Spirosoma rhododendri: one gene and its partners. Each later gene encodes a partner of the first gene's protein in a complex. Links are inferred from orthologs where the notes say so. Each region holds a gene or a part of one and is shown in the gene's direction. Other genes may lie near its edges.

Region 1 (3,530 bases):
CGCAAGGTGCGCGAGATGGTACAGACGAATCAGTTTGGTAAGGTAAAATCGATCATTGCCAACAACGGGCAGAACTCCGACAACCCCAAGCACTGGCGGTTTAACAAGGCGCTGGCCGGGGGCGGTTCGTTGCCCGACGTGGGCCTTTACTGCCTTAATACCATCCGCTTTGTGCTGGCCGAAGAACCCACCGAAGTATCGGCTTTCATTCACAGCACACCGGGCGATCCGCGCTTTACCGAAGTCGAAGAGCAGGTCAACTGGCTGATGAAATTTCCGAGCGGGGTGCAGGCCAGTTGCGCGACCAGCTACGGGCACCACGACGACAAAAGTTACCGGGTGCTGGCCGACACAGGCTGGATCAAAATGGACCCGGCCTTTCCGTATCAGGGCCTGAAACTGATGACCAGTCAGGCGCAGGGCAAACAAAACCTGATTACCGAGCACGACATGGGCCAGAAAAACCACTTCATGTCGGAAATGGACCATTTTTCTACCTGTGTGACAGGCAACAAAACGCCTTTCACGCCCGGCGAGGAGGGTCTACAGGATCAGCGGATTATGGACGCTATTTACCAGTCGGCGCGGGAAGGCAAGCCTGTCAAGCTGGCAAAAATCGACAAAAAAGATGCCTTCCGGGGCACTCCACCCGCCGACGAATAGGCTCTGGTTATAGCCCTGCAAGCACGCTGCCGACCCGGTTAGCCGTTCGTTTGAACCGGCAAAGCCGGGTCGGCAGCGCTGCGTTTTGACGGGTATCGCCGGTTTGAAGTCTGGCCGGGAACTGGTATCTTTGAGTATGGAAAATTTTGTGGTTTCGGCCCGTAAGTATCGCCCCGCTACGTTCGACACCGTTGTCGGGCAGGAGCATATTACGACCACACTGAAGAACGCGATCAGGACCAATCACTTAGCCTCCGCGTTTTTATTTTGCGGGCCCCGTGGCGTCGGCAAAACCACCTGCGCCCGGATTCTGGCCAAGACCATCAACTGCCAGAACCTGACGGAAGACGGCGAAGCCTGCGATCAGTGCGACTCGTGCGTGAGCTTTAACCAGAGCGCGTCGTTCAACATTCACGAGCTTGACGCGGCCTCCAACAACTCGGTCGAAGATATTCGTAACCTGATCGATCAGGTACGCTATCCACCCCAGTCGGGCAAGTACAAGATTTACATTATTGACGAGGTGCACATGCTCTCGTCGGCGGCTTTCAACGCGTTTCTGAAGACGCTGGAAGAACCGCCCAGCTACGCCATTTTCATTCTGGCCACGACGGAGAAGCACAAGATTCTGCCCACGATTCTGTCGCGTTGCCAGATCTTCGACTTCAACCGGATTCAGCCGCAGCACATCGCGGGCCATCTGGCGAAGATCGCCGGAGCGGAAAACATCGAGGCCGAGCCCGAGGCACTGGCCCTGATTGCTCAGAAAGCCGACGGGGGTTTGCGCGATGCGCTGTCGATGTTCGACCTGAACGTGACCTTTGCCGCTGATCGGGTAATTCGGTACAAGGAAGTGCTGGACAACCTGCACATTCTGGACTACGACTATTACTTCAAACTGACTGAACAGCTGCTGGCCGGCAACCTGGTACAGAGCCTGTTGACGACCGACGAGATTCTGCGTAAAGGCTTCGACGGGCACCAGTTTGTCGTGGGGCTATGTCGCCATTTTCGCGACCTGCTGGTAGCCAAAGATGCTGCAACGGTGCAGTTGCTGCAAGTGACGGAGAACGTCAGAAAGCAGTACCTTGAGCAGGCGATGCAGGCCCCCATGTCGTTTTTGCTGTCGGCGCTGAGTCTCGGCGGGCAGTGCGACATGAACTACAAGCAGGCCAAAGATCAGCGGCTGCACACGGAACTGTGGCTGATGAAACTGGCGAACCTGCGCAACGTGCTCGACTGGGACGCCCTCCCCGCGCAGCCCGTCAGCGGTACCCGCAGCAATGCGCCTGCCGCCCCGGTCATCACGGAAGCCGCTGTACCCAACGGCGTACCGCTGCCGGACGGGGCTGAAAAAAAAAACGACAGTCCACAGCCATCGCCTGACCACGGCCTGACGGCGCAGCACCCAATCACGAGTGAGCCGGTCAACGGCTATCAGTCCGCCCCGTCACCGGCTCCCCAGCCGGTTGCCAGCGCGTCGACGGTGGCACCGCCGGTTGCGCCAGCCCAGCAGCCTGCTACGGCTATGCGGCAGCCGATCGCCATGCCGGCCCGGCCAGCCAGCAGCCGACTCCGGTCGACGGTGTCGCTCAACACCAGCCCGGTGCAGGCAACCAGCGAACCAAGTGTCGTTGCGGTACTAGCCCCGGCCCGGCCCGACCGTCCGTTCGACTTCGACGACCTGCAAACCTGCTGGCGAACGTTTACCAAACTACGGCTCCAGCAAAACGACTCCGCCACCGAGCAGCTCGTGCTGAACCGGCAACTGGTCCTCGACGGCACGACGATCAGCCTGACGCTGGACAACACGCTTCAGGTTGGCTACCTGACCGATATCAAGCCGGAACTGATGATGTATCTGCGTGAGCAACTGCAAAACAGCCAGATTCAGCTGGAGCACACCGTGACGGTGCAGGAAACGAAGAAGATGATTTACAGCTCGCAGGACAAGTACAACTTCATGGCCAATAAAAACCCCGCCCTACATGAGCTCCGACAAGCCCTGAATCTGGAAGTTGATTATTAAGCTAGGCCGCAATAACGTGCCCGGCGGAACGCCGGGTGCCATACACGGCCGGAACACGTGTCCGCAACGAGTGACGTAAGCTCTTGGGTTCGATTGTGATGCGTGCGCCTGACCAGGTAGCAGCAATCACCATACCGGCAGCTACCAGAATAATGTCTTTCAGGATATACTGCGCGGCCAGTGTGGGCGTATGGTCAGGACCGGGAAACAACTCGGAGAAGAACAGGAAAATGGGCGACATAGCCCCAATCATTTGTATCAGCATGAGCCACACGCCCACCCGCAGGAACCGGCCCGTCAGGAAACAGATACCAATGACACATTCCAGCGTCGCGACAAAATCCATGGCATTATGACCGGAGAAAATACCGAGCGTTAGAATAACCGTAGTTCGGGTAGCCAGTGATTCGATTGGACTCAAGCCGGGGAAAAACTTCAGCAGACCAAACCCTACAAAAACCAGCCCCATACTCAGCCGCAGAATAACGACGCTATTGGCAACCATCCAGCTATTCATAGCGGTATCGAAGCGATCAAACCGATCTAAAACTGTGTGCATTATCTTCATGGCAGGTTCGCTGTTTACGAGTTCAGATATGAAGATACCAACGCATATCAATTCAAAATAGATTGACTCCTGGCGTTGAAGAATCGATTAGCGTTTGCACAATCAGAGCCGGATTGTCTGCTTGTATCCGTTTTAAGCGCTTTGGCTTTGCGGATGGTCGTTTTGCACTCCGCCGTATCAGGCGTTTTTTTTGCAATATGCTTTAGCATGGGCGCCGGTTGTTGGCGCAGACCGCAATCCGGGCGAGTTGAATCTGGAAGTCGACTACTG
Region 2 (3,209 bases), 2.9 Mb from region 1 along the record:
CAATTTTGTCGAGCGAAAACGGCTGTAGATAATTGCCCTGATCGCCGGCTGGTTTCAGGCCCATCGCCCGGTATTGCTCAGCGATATAGCGCGCTGCGACAGCATTACCGGGTTCACCCGTCCGCCGACCCATCAGTTCGTCCGAAGCCAGAAACCGTATCTGTGCCTCAATTTCGGCCTGTGAAATCGCCAGTTCGGGCCGACCGGGTAACGGCAAAACGGTCGTACCAATTTTCGTACGCGGCTTTTTACCGGCGGGTGGCGTCTGCGCGGATGCGCCAGTCAGCACCAGCGCAGTCAGCGCGACGGAGAGAAGATGCTTCATTTCGAGTTTTTGAGTTGTAAAGTTGTAGAGTCGTAAAGTTATAAAGTTGGCTGACGCCGGATGGACTGACGCCCCAGCAACTTTATAACCCTACGACTCTACAACTGTAAAACTTTACTTCGGTCGTTTGTAGAGGGGGACGGTGCTGCATGGTTCGCCGAAGAGCAGGCTTTGCACGACGGGTTTCAGGATGCGGGTCAGCTCGACATAAGCCGCCACGGGTACGGGCACCTTGCTACACCCTTTCACCACCACACGCGCATCGCGGTACTGCTCCGGGTCGATGCGGGCGATCGCGTCGAAGTACAGTTTCTCTTCGAGATCGGTCAGCGTACCGAACACGACCGTGTTGGCGTAAGGCTGAAGCTGAATCGTCAACAGCATATACGCCCAGGTTGGCACGATCGCATCTTCTGTGCAGGTGATGGCGACGTTCTTGCCCGTGTACTGACTCCAGTCGTGTTCTTTCAGAAACGCCCGGAAGTCTTTTTCACGCAGTATCATGCCCATGTACAGGTTGTCTTTCAGGTCGTAAAGTACCCGTTCGCCGGGGTGGTACAGCTCTTCCAGATCAAGCGAGACAAGGCCGCTGTTGGCTACGCGGTTTATGATTTCGGTTTCCATATGCGTTTTGATAAGCTACTGATTACGAAGGCAACTAAAACTAGTTACCGCTGGGTAAAAAGCCCGTTTTAAGGTCAACAGTATAGATAAACGTATTGGTTCTTTCGGTCAGACAGCGCACCACAGGCTCAGATTTTTTCGTTACTTTTGTTCTTATTTATTTACCAGAAAAAAGCCAACCAGTCGGCCTATGAAATTCATCGTCTCCTCGTCGGTTCTGCTCAAGAACCTCCAGAATATTAACGGCGTCGTGGCAACCAACCCGATTGTGCCGATCCTCGAAAACTTCCTGTTTCGTATCGATGCCGGGCCGGATGCTGCGGGCGGCACATTGACGATTACAGCCTCGGATCTGCAAACGACCATGACCACGCAGATTCCGGTCGACGCGAGCGAGAGCGGTTCAATTGCCATTCCAGCCAAGCTACTGCTCGACACGCTGCGCAGCCTGCCCGAACAGCCGGTTACCATCAATATCGACACCGACACGTTCGGCACCGAAATCCTGACTGACAACGGCCGGTATAAACTGTCGGGCGAAAACCCGATCGACTTCCCCAAGTTGCCGACCGTCACGAAAACCCAGTCGGTTGAGATGACCTCGGATGTGCTCCTGAGCGCCATCAACAACACGGTCTTTGCAACCAGCACCGACGACCTGCGCCCAGCCATGACGGGGGTTTACCTGCAACTCGGCAGCGACAGTACAACGTTCGTCGCTACCGATGGGCACCGCCTGATCCGCTACCGCCGGACTGATCTCGGCACACCATCGGCCAGTTCGATCATTATTCCACGCAAGGCACTCCAGTTGCTGAAGGCGTCGTTGCCGGAAGGCGTTCCCGTCACGGCGGAGTTCAGCCAGGCGAACGCGTCGTTTACGTTTGGGCCAACGCAGCTGATCTGCCGCCTGATCGACGAGCGGTTCCCCGACTACGAAAACGCCATTCCGACCAACAACCCGAACGTGATGACCATCGGCCGGACCGATCTGCTGAACTCACTGAAGCGGATTATGATCTACGCCAACCGGACTACGCACCAGATTCGGCTGTCGCTGAAGACCAACTCCCTGACGATCTCGGCCGAAGACCTCGACTACTCGAACGAAGCCAACGAAAAACTGCTATGCGACTACGACGGCGACGCGATGGAGATCGGTTTCAACGCCAAGTTGATGGCCGAAATGCTGAGCAACATCAGTGCCCGGATGATTTCGCTGGAACTATCGGCTCCAAACCGCGCCGGTCTGCTGATTCCCGCTGATAAAGACGAAAACGAGGATATTCTGATGCTGGTAATGCCAGTAATGCTCAATACCTACGCTTAAAAAAGTTGTAGAGTCGTAAAGTTGTATGGGTTGTAAAGTTGCTGACGCACGGAGCTACCGCCGGATGGGCTGACGCGCCAGCAACTTTACAACCCTACGACTTTACGACTCTACAACTCCATAACTCCTCCCTCATGCCTAAACGTACTGCCCCGGCGCTGACGTTTATTTTCATTACGCTATTGCTCGATGTGACGGGCATTGGCATCATCATCCCGATCTTTCCAAAGCTGATCGAGCAACTCATCGGCGGCAACATTAGTCAGGCGGCCCAGTATGGTGGTTTTCTGAGCTTCGTCTACGCACTGATGCAATTTGTCTTCTCGCCCGTTCTCGGCGGGTTAAGCGATCGCTACGGGCGACGGCCGGTACTACTCTTCTCGCTGTTTGGCTTTGGTATCGACTATCTCTTTCAGGGATTTGCGCCGACGATTGAATGGTTGTTCATCGGGCGAATACTGGCGGGGATTACCGGGGCCAGCTTCACAACAGCAAACGCGTACATCGCTGACATCAGCACGCCGGAGAAGCGTGCTCAAAACTTTGGTCTGGTCGGTGCGGCATTCGGCGTTGGGTTTATTCTGGGGCCGGCCATTGGCGGTTTTCTGGGGCAATACGGCCCACGTGTCCCTTTCTTCGTATCGGCAGGCCTAACCCTGCTCAATTTCGTCTACGGTCTGTTTGTTCTGCCCGAATCGCTGTCCCCCGAAAACCGGCGACCGTTCAACTGGAAGCGGGCCAACCCGATCGGCTCGTTGCTAAACCTGAAGCGCTATCCGGTCATCCTGGGGCTGGTTGCGTCGCTAGTGCTCATTTACATAGCCGGATTCGCCGTGCAGGGCACCTGGACGTTCTACACGATGGAGAAGTTCAAATGGGATGAGAAAATGGTTGGGTTATCGCTGGCAGCCATCGGCCTGTCGTTCGCTG
Region 3 (3,138 bases), 2.6 Mb from region 1 along the record:
CCTTGTTGAAGCACTCGACACGCTGGCACCGGGCCACGGGCTGCGCGACAGCGACGGGCTGGTACTGGCCGTTCGGACGCCCCATAAACTGGTTCAGTCGCCGGAAACGACCGACTCGTATCAGTGGCAAACGTTCGCCGGGCCGCTGACCGTATTGCGGCATCTGTGGGATATTTTCGTGGAAAACGGCGATCAGATCCGCGCTGATTTCAGTCGCATAACCGAAGGGCGTCAGTCGGAGCCGATCACCGATGTGTTTACCCGCGTTTACGCGCCCGAAAACTTATTCGTCGAACCCGGTGCCACAATTCGGGCGGCTATTCTGAATGCGGAAGGTGGTCCCATTTACATCGGCAAAAACGCGACGATCAGCGAAGGCAGTATCGTGATTGGCCCGTTTTCGCTGGGCGAAGGCTCAACCGTAAACTGGGGCGGTAAGATGCGGGCCAACACCACAATTGGCCCATATTGCAAAGTAGGCGGGGAAATCGGCAACTCGGTATTCTTCGGCTACAGCAACAAAGGCCACGACGGTTTTCTGGGCAACTCGGTCATCGGCGAATGGTGTAATCTGGGTGCTAACGTCAACAATTCAAACCTGAAGAACGACTACAGCAACGTCAAGATTTACCACTACGGCACGCGTCAGCTGGAAGATACAGGCCGGGCCTTTTGTGGGCTGACCATGGGCGATTACACCAAGGCGGGCATCAGCACCATGTTCAACACGGGCACAGTGGTGGGCGTCAGCGTCAACGTTTTTGGTGGCGGTTTTCAGTACAAACACATTCCATCGTTCTCGTGGGGTGGTGCCGCCGACGGTTTCGCTACCTACCGAATTGACAAGGCGCTACAAGTCGCGGCCGAAGCGTTTGGTCGGCGGAATCGCCCGTTCGATGAGGTCGAAAAAAACATTTTGCGGGCTATCTTTGACCAAAGCCACAGCCTTCCCCCCGAACCGTTGTTTTCTTTCTAGTTTTAGGTTTAACGTTTGATGTTTAAGGTTTTTCCGGGTGCCTTTTCCCGCCTAAACCTTACACGCTGGCCATCAAACGTTGAACCAGCGAAGCAATCATGCAATTCTCCGACATTGTAGGGCAGGACGCCGTCCGGCAACTGCTGGTGCGGGCGGTGCAGACAAACCATCTGGCCCACGCGCTCCTGTTCGACGGCCCAACCGGTGGTGCCAATTTAGCCCTGGCGCTAGCCCTGGCGCAGTACGTCAACTGCGAAGACAAGCAGGGGTCTGGTACGCCGACGGCTGATTCGTGCGGACGGTGTGCGTCCTGCGTGAAAATTCAGAAGCTCGTTCATCCCGACCTACACCTTGTATTTCCGGTGGCGAACCTGAGCAAAGGCAAAACGTCGGAAGCGTACCTGACCGACTTCCGCAAGTTCCTGCTCACGCAACCCTACCGCACCCTGCCCGACTGGCTCGAAACGATCGGTGCCGACAATAAGCAGGGCAACATTTCGGCCGAAGAAGCGCGCTCGATCTTGCAGAAACTATCGCTGAAAGCCTACGAGGGGCCGTACAAGATCATGCTGATCTGGCTACCGGAACTGATGAACACCACATCGGCCAATGCGCTGCTGAAGGTGCTCGAAGAACCGCCCGCACAAACGCTTTTTCTGCTCGTGACCAATCAGCCCGACAAGCTGCTCATCACGATTCTGTCGCGTACGCAGCGGGTGGGTGTTCCGGCCTTTTCGGATGACGATGTAGCCACACACCTTCGGCAACACCTCAACCTCGACGAAACCACCGCCCGCCGTGTCGCTTATCTGGCCGACGGCAATATGGCCGAAGCCCTGCACCTGAGTACGCAGGAAGGTACCGACAGCGAACACGCCTGGTTTGCCGAATGGATGCGCGACTGCTACCGGCAGGATCTGGCCAAGCTGGTCAAACAGGCCGATCAGTTCGACGGATTCAGCAAAGAAAAACAGAAAGGGTTGTTCGACTACAGCATCCGCCTGTGCCGCGACCTGTTTCTGTGGCAACAGGGGGCGGGGGCCCTGCTGCGCCTGCCCGACGACGAGATGTCGTTCGTCAAGAATTTCGCCAAAGTGCTAAATACCAGCCACATCGAGCGTATCGTTGCCGACCTCAACGAGGCCGCTTATCACCTCGAACGCAACGCCCGCGCCAAGATGGTTCTTCTCGACCTTTCGCTTACCTTCACCCGGATTATAAAGTGAGTTTCAGAGTTGTAAAGTTGTAGGGTTATAAAGTTGCGGTTCCCCGCCGGGACTACCGCATCCAATACCGGCGGCAACAACTCTATGACTATCCAACTCTAAAACTATCCAACTTTACAACGTCAAAAAATGGCCAAGCAGATCATCGGTATGACAGACCGGATTGATTTACCCGATCTTGGCCTGTTTGATGCGTACGCTAAAGTTGATACGGGTGCTTACACATCGGCGCTGCACTGCAAAGATGTGCGGCTGGTACGGACAAAAAACGGGCAGAAGCTACGATTCTGGCTTATCGGCGAAACCGGACAGGAGTCCCGGCCGTTTTACAGCAGTCAGTTCAGTCAGCGTATGATTCGCAACTCGTTTGGCGTATCAGAACTGCGCTACGTCATCAAAACACGCCTGAAACTGTTCGACCGCACGATCCGGGTTGAATTTACGCTGGCCGACCGCGAGCAAATGCGTTACCCGATCCTGCTGGGTCGTAAGATTCTGCGTAACCGATTCATCGTCGACGTGTCTCAAAAAGACCTTTCTTATCAGGCTAAACTCGGTCAGTCGCCGACACTGCCTAACCCATAGCAAAACGCTGTCCGATAGAACTACATGGCTCACCACCTGCTCACTTCCGACAACTGATCGCTGTATGCGCATTGCTATTTTATCAACAAATCCCGACCTGTATTCGACGCAGCGGCTGCTGACGGCAGTCAGGGAACGCAACCACGAAGGCGTCATTGTCAATCATCTCAACTGCCACGTCATGATCGAAGGGGGCCGCCCGACGGTGCTCCTCGACGGGCAGGAGCTTGACCAGTTCGACGCGATCATCCCCCGCATTGGTGCGTCGGTAACCGACTACGGTTGCGCCGTGGTCCGGCAGTTTGAGATGATGAAAGTCTTTACAACGGCCAAATCGCAGGCCATCATGCG

Evidence for each region.
Region 2: the proteins of HH216_RS18960 (region 1) and dnaN are in contact, whole or in part, in a cryo-EM structure (PDB 8GIZ), measured with the Escherichia coli proteins. The link is inferred for Spirosoma rhododendri from one-to-one orthologs.
Region 3: the proteins of HH216_RS18960 (region 1) and HH216_RS08275 are in contact, whole or in part, in a cryo-EM structure (PDB 8GIZ), measured with the Escherichia coli proteins. The link is inferred for Spirosoma rhododendri from one-to-one orthologs.

What each region holds. Positions count from the first base shown.
Region 1 is NZ_CP051677.1:4,563,441-4,566,970, forward strand. Bases 373-3,245 are described here. They hold HH216_RS18960 (DNA polymerase III subunit gamma/tau), read left to right. Parts: upstream 373-799; coding sequence 800-2,692; downstream 2,693-3,245. Other genes in these bases: HH216_RS18955 (Gfo/Idh/MocA family protein), read left to right, coding at 373-663; HH216_RS18965 (DoxX family protein), read right to left, coding at 2,694-3,245. In the rest of the region: more of HH216_RS18955, read left to right, coding at 1-372; more of HH216_RS18965, read right to left, coding at 3,246-3,251. UniProt on the Escherichia coli protein: Part of the beta sliding clamp loading complex, which hydrolyzes ATP to load the beta clamp onto primed DNA to form the DNA replication pre-initiation complex.
Region 2 is NZ_CP051677.1:1,659,447-1,662,655, reverse strand. The notes cover bases 329-3,209. They hold dnaN (DNA polymerase III subunit beta), read left to right. Parts: upstream 329-1,139; coding sequence 1,140-2,279; downstream 2,280-3,209. Other genes in these bases: HH216_RS06755 (TCR/Tet family MFS transporter), read left to right, coding at 2,414-3,209; HH216_RS06765 (DUF2480 family protein), read right to left, coding at 440-949. In the rest of the region: HH216_RS06770 (M28 family peptidase), read right to left, coding at 1-325. UniProt on the Escherichia coli protein: Confers DNA tethering and processivity to DNA polymerases and other proteins. Acts as a clamp, forming a ring around DNA (a reaction catalyzed by the clamp-loading complex) which diffuses in an ATP-independent manner freely and bidirectionally along dsDNA.
Region 3 is NZ_CP051677.1:1,990,815-1,993,952, reverse strand. The notes cover bases 329-3,138. They hold HH216_RS08275 (DNA polymerase III subunit), read left to right. Parts: upstream 329-1,074; coding sequence 1,075-2,202; downstream 2,203-3,138. Other genes in these bases: rimK (30S ribosomal protein S6--L-glutamate ligase), read left to right, coding at 2,852-3,138; HH216_RS08270 (ATP-dependent zinc protease family protein), read left to right, coding at 2,332-2,787; HH216_RS08280 (putative sugar nucleotidyl transferase), read left to right, coding at 329-976. Outside these bases: more of HH216_RS08280, read left to right, coding at 1-328. UniProt on the Escherichia coli protein: Part of the beta sliding clamp loading complex, which hydrolyzes ATP to load the beta clamp onto primed DNA to form the DNA replication pre-initiation complex.